DNA from 2 places in the Bacillus sp. C28GYM-DRY-1 genome. Region 1 is predicted to be linked to the other one. Evidence: a T-box and tRNA genes for the amino acid it is inferred to sense, from the RefSeq annotation. Region 1 holds a T-box; the other holds one or more tRNA genes.
The links. The T-box of region 1 lies ahead of serS (serine--tRNA ligase). A T-box ahead of a tRNA ligase gene usually reads a tRNA of that ligase, here a tRNA-Ser.
Positions count from the first base shown of each region.

Region 2: it has a tRNA-Ser gene. The T-box ahead of serS (serine--tRNA ligase) is inferred to sense a tRNA for this amino acid. The anticodon was not compared.

Region 1 covers NZ_JAUMKF010000037.1:8,137-15,190, forward strand. Annotated here, with positions in the region: gene serS (serine--tRNA ligase) at 22-1,299, opposite strand; T-box leader at 1,355-1,567, opposite strand; gene pdxT (pyridoxal 5'-phosphate synthase glutaminase subunit PdxT) at 1,620-2,210, opposite strand; gene pdxS (pyridoxal 5'-phosphate synthase lyase subunit PdxS) at 2,232-3,116, opposite strand; gene dacA (D-alanyl-D-alanine carboxypeptidase) at 3,313-4,644, opposite strand; gene guaB (IMP dehydrogenase) at 4,797-6,263, opposite strand; gene Q3W56_RS20265 (YaaC family protein) at 6,384-7,054, shown strand, end outside.
Region 2 covers NZ_JAUMKF010000009.1:153,867-157,652, reverse strand. Annotated here, with positions in the region: tRNA gene Q3W56_RS11085 (tRNA-Leu) at 5-90, shown strand; tRNA gene Q3W56_RS11080 (tRNA-Arg) at 100-176, shown strand; tRNA gene Q3W56_RS11075 (tRNA-Pro) at 203-279, shown strand; tRNA gene Q3W56_RS11070 (tRNA-Ala) at 285-357, shown strand; tRNA gene Q3W56_RS11065 (tRNA-Met) at 382-458, shown strand; tRNA gene Q3W56_RS11060 (tRNA-Ile) at 461-537, shown strand; tRNA gene Q3W56_RS11055 (tRNA-Ser) at 544-636, shown strand; tRNA gene Q3W56_RS11050 (tRNA-Met) at 654-730, shown strand; tRNA gene Q3W56_RS11045 (tRNA-Asp) at 795-871, shown strand; tRNA gene Q3W56_RS11040 (tRNA-Phe) at 884-959, shown strand; tRNA gene Q3W56_RS11035 (tRNA-His) at 979-1,054, shown strand; tRNA gene Q3W56_RS11030 (tRNA-Gly) at 1,064-1,137, shown strand; tRNA gene Q3W56_RS11025 (tRNA-Ile) at 1,153-1,229, shown strand; tRNA gene Q3W56_RS11020 (tRNA-Asn) at 1,240-1,314, shown strand; tRNA gene Q3W56_RS11015 (tRNA-Ser) at 1,318-1,408, shown strand; tRNA gene Q3W56_RS11010 (tRNA-Glu) at 1,439-1,510, shown strand; partial or broken gene Q3W56_RS11005 (glycogen/starch/alpha-glucan phosphorylase) at 1,759-2,352, shown strand; gene Q3W56_RS11000 (TspO/MBR family protein) at 2,369-2,836, opposite strand; partial or broken gene Q3W56_RS10995 (CotS family spore coat protein) at 2,928-3,202, opposite strand; partial or broken gene Q3W56_RS10990 (glycosyltransferase family 4 protein) at 3,496-3,786, opposite strand, start outside.

The DNA of each region.
Region 1 (7,054 bases):
AGGCACACCTTTTCACAATTTTTATGGTTTTATTACTTCTTTATTCCCCATATAAGGACGAAGCACTTTTGGAATTACAACGCTTCCGTCTTCCTGCTGATAATTTTCTAAGATAGCGGCTACTGTTCTTCCAACCGCCAGCCCTGAACCGTTTAGTGTGTGCACATGCTCAGGCTTGCCTTTCGCTTCACGTCTAAAACGAATGTTCGCACGTCTTGCCTGGAACGCTTCAAAGTTGCTGCAAGAAGAGATTTCACGATATGTGTCTTGGCTTGGAATCCAAACTTCGATATCGTATTTTTTTGCAGCCGTAAAGCCCAGATCACCCGTACACATGCTCATCACACGGTATGGAAGTTCAAGCAGCTGGAGAACTCGCTCTGCTTGGTTTGTAAGCTTCTCTAATTCTTCATAAGAATCTTCAGGCTTCACAAACTTCACAAGCTCAACTTTATTAAATTGGTGCTGACGTATTAATCCGCGTGTATCACGCCCTGCTGAACCAGCTTCAGAACGGAAGCATGCACTGAATGCCGCATAGTTAATCGGCAGGCTGTCACCTGAAAGGATTTCGTCACGATGCATGTTTGTAATCGGCACTTCCGCAGTTGGAATCAAGAAGTAATCTTCTTCTCTGATTTTAAACGCATCCTCTTCGAACTTAGGAAGCTGACCCGTTCCTGTCATGCTTGCGCGGTTTACCATATAAGGCGGAATCACTTCAGTATAGTTATACTCATCTACATGAAGATCAAGCATAAAGTTATAAAGTGCACGCTCCAGACGAGCACCTAAACCTTTATAGAACACGAAACGGCTTCCCGTTACTTTTGCAGCACGTTCAAAATCTAAAATCCCGAGCTCATCTGCAATATCCCAGTGCGGTTTCGGCTCGTAAGCAAATGAAGGCTTATCTCCCCATTTACGCACTTCTATGTTGTCGTCTTCTGTTTCACCGACAGGGACAGAGTCATGTGGAATGTTTGGGATTGAAAGAAGAATGGTATCAAGCTCAGATTCCACTGATCTTAATTCTTCATCAAGTGTTTTAATTTCCTCGCCGACTTCACGCATTTCTTTAATAATATGATCGGCGTCTTTTTTCTCGCGTTTCAGCACAGCAACCTGCTGAGATACTTCATTCCGCTTTCCTTTTAACTCTTCAACCTTGCCGATCAGCTCTCTTCGTCTATCGTCTAGCGCCTCAAACTTATCAAAATCAGTTAAGTCTTCGCCTTTGTGTACAAGCTTTGCTTTAACTTCTTGAAAATTTGCTCTCAGCATTTTCATATCAAGCATGCAAAACACTCCTTTTTTATTGATTTGTCGAAAATAAAAAGAGCCCTCATCCCCATAAAGGGACGAGAGCTCTCGCGTTGCCACCCTGATTGAAAACAAGCCAAAGACTCGTTTTCCACTTTCACACATAACGGTTATCCCGTAAATGCCTACTTGTTTCAGCATTTCGCTCAAGGATGGATTCAGACAGCATCTTTCACCGATTCGCACCAACCATCGGCTCTCTTAGAAAGAGAGGCTTCTTACTAGTTCCTATCAACGCTTTTCGATCTTTATTTGTGCTTATAATGTACTATAAGTTTCCACAGCTTTCAACTGTTTTATACAAGTGCTTTCTGTTTGTATTCCTCAACCATTTGAACAAACAGCTGTGTTACTCGGTGATCTTCTGTCAGCTCCGGATGGAACGAGCAGCCTAGGAATTGATCCTGTTTAGCAGCTACAATACGACCATTATGCTCCGAAAGAACCTCCACATTTTCTCCAGCTTCTAAAATATGCGGCGCGCGGATGAATACCCCTGTGAAAGGCTCGTCCAGGCCTTTGATTGTTAAATCAGCTTCAAAGCTGTCAACCTGCCGGCCAAACGAATTACGCTCCACTACCACATTCAGCAGACCTAAATGAGGATTATCTGAACCAGCGATTTCTTTTGCTAGTATGATTAATCCGGCGCATGTCCCGAACATCGGTTTTCCCTCAGCAGCAAATTGACGAAGCGGTTCCATGAATTGATACGTATCAATCAAACGGCGCATTGTCGTGCTCTCACCGCCAGGTAAAATCAGTCCGTCAATTTCGTTCAGCTGCTCCGGGCGTTTAATGACAAGACCAGCCGCGCCGCATGCCTCAATTGCATGAATATGCTCTCTAACTGCTCCTTGAAGTCCTAGTACTCCTATTGTTAACATGTCAGCAGCGCTCCTATATTCTTACCAGCCGCGTTCTTGCATACGCTGTTCTGGAAGTAAGTTTGAGATCTCAATTCCTTTCATTGCAGTACCAAGCTCTTTTGAAAGGTCAGCGATCAATTTGTAATCAGTGTAGTGAGTTGTTGCTTCCACAATTGCTTTCGCAAACTTAGCAGGGTTGTCTGATTTGAAAATACCAGAACCGACAAATACTCCGTCAGCACCAAGCTGCATCATGAGAGCAGCATCAGCAGGAGTGGCTACGCCGCCAGCAGCAAAGTTAACGACAGGAAGCTTGCCATCTTTTTTAATTTGAAGAAGAAGCTCGTAAGGAGCACCTAAGTTTTTCGCTTCTGTCATGATTTCATCATCACTCATCGCAACTACTTTGCGCACTTGAGCATTTACTTTGCGCATATGGCGAACTGCCTCAACGATATTCCCTGTTCCAGGCTCACCTTTCGTACGAAGCATAGAAGCGCCTTCAGCAATACGGCGCGTTGCTTCACCGAGATCACGGCAGCCACAAACGAAAGGAACTGTGTATTCATTTTTATTCAAATGAAATTCTTCGTCAGCCGGAGTCAGAACTTCACTTTCATCAATATAGTCAACACCCATAGCTTCAAGCACACGCGCTTCAACAATATGTCCGATACGCGCTTTTGCCATTACTGGGATAGATACTGCATTCATTACTTCTTCCACGATTGTAGGGTCAGCCATACGGGCAACTCCTCCAGCCGCGCGAATATCAGCTGGTACACGCTCTAGCGCCATTACAGCTACAGCTCCAGCCTCTTCGGCAATTTTCGCTTGTTCCGCATTGATGACGTCCATGATGACGCCGCCTTTTTGCATTTCTGCCATTCCGCGTTTTACACGTTCAGTACCTGTTTGAGCCATTTCTTGGTCCCCCTAATCAAGGTATAATTGTATAATTTCTAATCCTTATTGTATCCTAGAAATCCAATAATTCATATGGATATATATTATTTTATTCGGTTTTTAGCGCTCTGAAAATCATTTTTTCTTAAAAATTGAGTTTTTTCAGTATATTAAGCGAAAGAGCCCTAATATACATCAGAGCTCTTTCATTTAATTAAAACCAGCCGGTTACCGTATCAACAATGCTTCCCCAAATGCCGGCGAAAAATCCGCCGATACTCCGCATTGTTAGAATAAACCAGTTTGCTTTTTCTACGTTTTCTTTTGTAACAAGGTCTGCGCCAGCAAGATTGCTGTTAAGGAATCCATAATCCTTTTCATCACCTGTATATTCTGCAGTCAGTTTCCCAACCTTGGTTCCTTTCTTCACAGGAGCAGTCAAGGTCTCTTTATTTAGTGTGACCTTCGCTTTGTAATTCTTTTCTTCGCCATTTTTGACAGGAAGAGAGAACGCTTTGTTTGTCACAATGCCTACTTCTTTCTCTTTACCCTTATCAACTGATATCGTTTTATGGCCTTTTACTTGATCGCCTTCAGCATAGATTTCTTTCATAGAGAAATTGTCGAAAGCATAGTCAAACATTTTTTTCGTTTCATCGAAACGGCCTGTATGTAGATTGCCTTTTGCGTTTAATACAACAGTAATAACACGCATTCCATTGAGTTCAGCGGTTCCTGTAAAGCATGAACCCGCAGAGTCAGTAGAACCTGTTTTCAGTCCGTCTACAGTCGCTTTTTTATACTCACTGACAAGCCCTTTCAGCATGAAGTTCCAGTTCGGCATGTCCATTTCATCATCAGTGCCTTTTCTGAACTTCGTTTTGGCAATGCTGGAAGTCTCCAGAATCTCAGGGTAGTCAGTAATCAAGTGATCCGCAAGAATCGCCATGTCCTTAGCAGAAACTTCACTTTCTTCATCTTCACTTGTCCCCTCAGGCTGATGCCCGTGAAGATCTTTGTTTTCAAGGCCTGTTGCGTTAACAAATTTGTAATCTGTTAAGCCTAGTTCTTTTGCTTTTGCATTCATTTTCTCAACAAACTTAGTTTCAGAACCTGCAACGACTTCTGCTATCGCAATAGCAGCAGCATTTGCAGAGTAAATTGCAGTAGCTTGGTATAATTCTTCTACTGTGTATTTCCCATCTTTCCGAAGAGGAACGTTTGATAAGCTGTTATCTTGGGAAATCTCATACACATAGTCATCAGGCGTATAGGTTTGATCCCATTTCACTTTACCTTGATCAATTGCTTCTAATAACAGATACTCTGTCATCATTTTTGTCATACTTGCAATTGGCAGTCTCTTATCTGCATTTTTACTGTACAGAATTTTACCTGAAGAAGCTTCGATCATAATAGCAGCAGATGCATTAATATCAATTGGATCGCTGGCTGCTTTGGCTTTTGACATTGGTGCCAGACAAGTGACAGCTAGTGTTAACACAACCAACGACATCAATAGCTGTTTACATTTCTTGATGTTCAATCGTACGACCTCCGTATTTCATATTCTTCATCTATAATTAAGCCGTTAAGGACATTTTCAATGCACAACAGTATAAATTTTATCATAATCACTATAAAAAAAATAGACAGAGTCAGAGACCCTGTCAAATGTTTTTAATTTGTAACAATTTATTACGAAATTGTATAGTTTGGAGATTCTTTTGTAATCTGTACGTCATGCGGATGGCTTTCACGAAGTCCTGCGCCAGTCATGCGAATGAACTGTGCTTCTTCTCTTAAAGCGTGAAGATCTTTAGAGCCGCAATATCCCATTCCAGAACGAAGACCGCCGACTAGCTGATAAACTGTCTCTTCAACTGGTCCTTTGTAAGGTGTGCGTCCTTCAATTCCTTCAGGAACAAATTTTTTGTTTTCTTCTTGGAAGTAACGGTCTTTACTTCCTTTTTCCATTGCAGCAACTGACCCCATACCGCGGTATACTTTAAATCTTCTGCCTTGGTAGATTTCAGTATCACCAGGGCTTTCTGACGTGCCTGCAAGCAAGCTTCCAAGCATAACAGCATGTCCACCGGCTGCTAATGCTTTAGTGATATCACCAGAGAATTTAATTCCGCCATCTGCGATGATTGTCTTGCCGTGTTTTCTTGCTTCAGTCGCACAATCATAAATTGCTGTAATTTGCGGAACACCGACACCGGCTACTACGCGTGTAGTACAAATTGAACCAGGTCCGATTCCAACTTTGACAACATCTACTCCAGCTTCAATAAGAGCTCTTGTCGCTTCAGCTGTTGCCACGTTTCCAGCAATAATGTTTAATTCAGGATATGTTTCACGGATTTTTGTTACTGTGTTTAATACGCCTTGGGAATGTCCGTGAGCTGTATCAATAACAATAACATCGACATTGGCTTCAACAAGCTTTTTGACGCGAGTCATTGTGTCGCCAGTTACGCCAACTGCCGCGCCAACGATCAGACGTCCGTGAATGTCTTTAGAGGAGTTCGGGAACTCAATGACTTTTTCAATGTCTTTAATCGTGATAAGACCTTTTAATTTATTCTGGTCATCAACGAGAGGAAGCTTTTCAATTTTATGTTTCTGCAAAATCTTTTCAGCTTCATCAAGAGTCGTTCCTACAGGTGCAGTAACAAGCTCTTCTTTTGTCATGACATCGCTGATTTTCATTGAGTAGTCAGAAATAAAACGAAGATCACGGTTTGTAATAATTCCGACAAGCTTTTGGTCCTCTTTGTTATCTACAATCGGAACACCGGAAATTCTATATTTCCCCATCAAGTGCTCCGCATCAAATACTTGGTGATCAGGAGTTAAAAAGAAGGGATTTGTGATAACGCCGCGCTCAGAACGCTTTACTTTATCAACTTGTTCAGCCTGCTGTTCAATGGACATATTTTTATGAATGATGCCCAAGCCGCCCTGTCTAGCCATTGCAATTGCCATTGCTGATTCTGTTACAGTGTCCATACCTGCGCTGATGACTGGAATATTCAGCTTTAACGTTTTTGTTAGTTCTACAGATAAATCCACATCGCGCGGAAGTACCTCTGACTTGGCTGGCAAAAGCAGCACATCGTCGAACGTTAAGCCTTCTTTTGTAAATTTACTTTCCCACATTAGTAAATCCCCCTCTTTTCGGCAAAATATTATATGTAGATTATCAACTAGCCAAGAGCCTGTCAAGGAAGCGAGAAAGAGTTGAAATATTTAGATAATGGAAAGGATATAGAAGTACATATGACATATCATGAGTGGAAAGACTTAGCGCTATTTTATTCCGTTGAATCAACCCAAAAATTTCTAGAAAAGGTTTACACCTTGAACGGGATTGAAGATGCAAAAAAGAACTCATTTAAAAACAGTGAACGGTTTATATATTTCTTAAAGCATGCCGAATCGTTTTATAAACAAGCCTCATATTCCCCTTTAGAAATCAAACCGATTCTTTTATTTTACGGAATGGCACAGCTCATTAAAGCATGCCTTATAACACGGGATCCTCATTATCCAAGCCATACATCAATACTGGCCCATGGCGTAACAACAAGAAAGCGAAAGAAACAGAATTATTGTTTTAGCGATGATGAAGTAAAAATACAACGGAACGGCCTATGCATGCACTTCATGAAACACTTATTCGGACAATCGGATATAGTAGATGAACGGTACACCATGAAAAAATTATTAAGTGCGATTCCAGAACTAAGTGATACTTTCTATTTTCAGCAGAAAGAACGTTTTATGACAAAAATCAAAAAGGACAAGGACAGGATTGCTGTACCAGAGGATGTGGTAATCAATTATAAAATGTCTGATTCAAGATTTGCCGAATATATGTCCCATCATTTTCAATGGTCTTTTAGAAGAAAAAATAAACACGAGCTGCTGTTTGGAATTTCATCGCAAGA
Region 2 (3,786 bases), on a different contig from region 1:
CCACGCCGGGGTGGTGGAATTGGCAGACACACAGGACTTAAAATCCTGCGGTAGGTGACTACCGTGCCGGTTCAAGTCCGGCCCTCGGCATTAAGTTTTGCGCCCGTAGCTCAATTGGATAGAGCGTTTGACTACGGATCAAAAGGTTAGGGGTTCGACTCCTCTCGGGCGCGCCATTATTCTTATAGAATAGTTAGGAAATCGGGAAGTAGCTCAGCTTGGTAGAGCACATGGTTTGGGACCATGGGGTCGCAGGTTCGAATCCTGTCTTCCCGACCATTCTTGGGGCCTTAGCTCAGCTGGGAGAGCGCCTGCTTTGCACGCAGGAGGTCAGCGGTTCGATCCCGCTAGGCTCCACTTGGTTTCAATAAATATTTATTTGGCGGTGTAGCTCAGCTGGCTAGAGCGTACGGTTCATACCCGTGAGGTCGGGGGTTCGATCCCCTCCGCCGCTACCAATGGACCTTTAGCTCAGTTGGTTAGAGCAGACGGCTCATAACCGTCCGGTCGTAGGTTCGAGTCCTACAAGGTCCACCACTATATGGAGGAATACCCAAGTCTGGCTGAAGGGATCGGTCTTGAAAACCGACAGGGGTGTCAAAGCCCGCGGGGGTTCGAATCCCTCTTCCTCCGCCATATATATTCTTAATCATCGCGGGGTGGAGCAGTTCGGTAGCTCGTCGGGCTCATAACCCGAAGGTCGCAGGTTCAAATCCTGCCCCCGCAACCAAAATATGTGAATGAAACAAGGAGTGCCTGAAGGGTACAACACCAATAATTCACTTTATACATATGGTCCGGTAGTTCAGTTGGTTAGAATGCCTGCCTGTCACGCAGGAGGTCGCGGGTTCGAGTCCCGTCCGGACCGCCATTTAAATACTTAGGCTCGGTAGCTCAGTTGGTAGAGCAACGGACTGAAAATCCGTGTGTCGGCGGTTCGATTCCGTCCCGAGCCACCATTTATCAATATATATTTTGGCGGTTGTGGCGAAGTGGTTAACGCACCAGATTGTGGCTCTGGCATTCGTGGGTTCGATTCCCATCAATCGCCCCAAATAAAATTGCGGGTGTAGTTTAGTGGTAAAACCTCAGCCTTCCAAGCTGATGTCGTGGGTTCGATTCCCATCACCCGCTCCAATTCTAAACTGTCATGGGCCTGTAGCTCAGCTGGTTAGAGCGCACGCCTGATAAGCGTGAGGTCGATGGTTCGAGTCCATTCAGGCCCACCATGGCTTATATTCCACAGTAGCTCAGTGGTAGAGCTATCGGCTGTTAACCGATCGGTCGCAGGTTCGAATCCTGCCTGTGGAGCCAAATGGAGAAGTACTCAAGTGGCTGAAGAGGCGCCCCTGCTAAGGGTGTAGGTCGTGTAAGCGGCGCGAGGGTTCAAATCCCTCCTTCTCCGCCATAAGATTACAGATATAAGTTCTCAACCATCGGCCCGTTGGTCAAGCGGTTAAGACACCGCCCTTTCACGGCGGTAACACGGGTTCGAATCCCGTACGGGTCATCCAAAAACCTTGCATATCCTGCAAGGTTTTTTATTTTTTATAAATGCTGATATGGCTTAGATATCATTCTATATTCTATAAACAGGCAACAAAAATCTTCATATATTTTGTTTTTCTTCGGAAAATAAAGTTAATTGTCAATAAGTATATAAGTATAAGCGTTTTAATGAGAGGGCTTTTTTATTTCTTCGGATAAATACTATAAATGAAAACTATGATGTCAGAGGAGAACAGCATTTGATGCACAAAGCGAACGAAGCTGAATGTTCTTCATATTATGTATTTGTATAATCGGCTCAAAGAGGACTCGGGATTTTCAATCTATCCGCAAACCTTTATTTTCGGGGCAAAGGCTTCACCAAGCTGTTATTATGCCAAGAAAATCATTAAGCTGATCCATTCTGTCGCAGAAAAGGTCAACTATGATCCGGCAGTCAAACAGCTGATCAAGATCGTTTTTTTGGAAAATTACAGAGTTTCTATGGCTGAGCGGATTTTTCCGGCATCAGATGTTAGTGAACAAATTTCAACTGCAAGCAAGGAAGCGTCTGGTAAAGGAAATATGAAGTTCATGATGAACGGCGCCTTGACTATTGGCACGCATGATGGCGCAAATATTGAGATACTTGAGCAGGTGGGGCCTGATTGTATTTACACATTCGGCTTAAAGGCGGATGAAGTTCTATCGTATCAGGAAAACGGTGGCTATAGATCGAGGGAATATTATCAGCATGACCGCAGAATCAGGCAGGTAGCGGATCAACTGATCAACGGTTTCTTTGAAGGGGAAGCAGATGAATTTGAATCGATCTATGACTCGCTGCTTCCGCATTATGAAAAGCCGCTTAAGCGGCTTTTCACAGATTCATGGAATAGATTGTGAAGGATAAAAATGTCGCAAATGCACTCCATAAAACATAAGGCAAAAGAAGATAGCTTGCGGCTCTGCTGTATTTTCTCGCTATGATCATTAAAAAGAGTGCAGTGATGGCGACAAGCAGGGAGTCAATTGATGCAGCAAGCAGATTCTTTTGGGTAAATTGAAAATAGCTGAATGCCTGATTAAGCACATAATTAATCAAAAGCGTAAGCCAAAAGCTTTTCGCATTTTTAAATGAAAACGCGGCATACACAATGGCAGCTGAAAGGGAGATCAGGGCAAAAAGGATGGCCCAAACGATGCCGATCGCAGATCCGGGTGGTGTCCAGTTCGGTTTTTTCAGTGAATTGTACCATTCTTGGTCAATTGGAAACAGGTAGTCTGCGGCTGAAAACAACGCATATGTAATCACAAAAACCGCGATTGCGCCGACAATCTTCTTCATATTTGAACCTCCGTATGTATTTATTTTACATTCATTCTTACCCTTTATTTTATAAAGATCAAACCCCCGATATGCGGGGTAAATAATGGTCTTAAATCCCTGCAACGCGTTCATATTCAACTGCCTGACTCTAAGTCTTCCTGCGGTAAAGCAGATTTGCGGGCGTATTTTTCGCGAATGACATCGTAAAGTTCATAAAGTTCATAAGGAAACAGCATATCAGTTTTTGTTCGTCGGCATCTGGCTTCATATCCGTTCAGTATCACATGAAATGTTTCTACACCCCAAACGTATCTAAAAGCGGAATAATCATTTTTTGTAACCTCGTATAGGAAGATCAAAAGATACGGTATTTATGTCGATGATTCTGCCATTAAAGGTCACATTTTTTAACTGTTTTACTTCTACCTTATAACTTGACTATTAAAAGAATCTGGTTTTTTACCCGTTTTGTTTTTGGGGCAATTCCATTCCGCACAAATTGGTTTTTCAATCAACCGTTATTTAACTTGCAGGAATGGAGCTATGTTGAAAATAACACTGATCGCCACAGAGAGCTTCCTGTCCCCTCGGCTCGAGGAGGCGTTATTCAAATCTACCTCTTGCAGTAAAAAACAGCCCGTATTTCAGCCCGAGCTGTAGGTTTTATGATTTTGCTTTCATAAAAGCTGGTTGAAAGATGATAAATCAAGGTTTTGTTAGAAAAGGCAGCGGTAATGGTTTGTTTTCCGGTGTCAGAACGGATTGGTAAACGGCATTGAGCCTTTTGGTTACATGGGTAAAGGTAAATAAAGATTCTACATTGTGCCGGCCGTTTTTTGTGATTTTGTTTATTAATTCTTGGTCTGAAAAGGCTCTGTCTATTGCTTTCGCAAATGAAGAGGGTTTGTTGTAGCTGTCGATGACAAGACCATTGACTTCGTGTTTTACAACTTCTCCGTTTCCGCCCC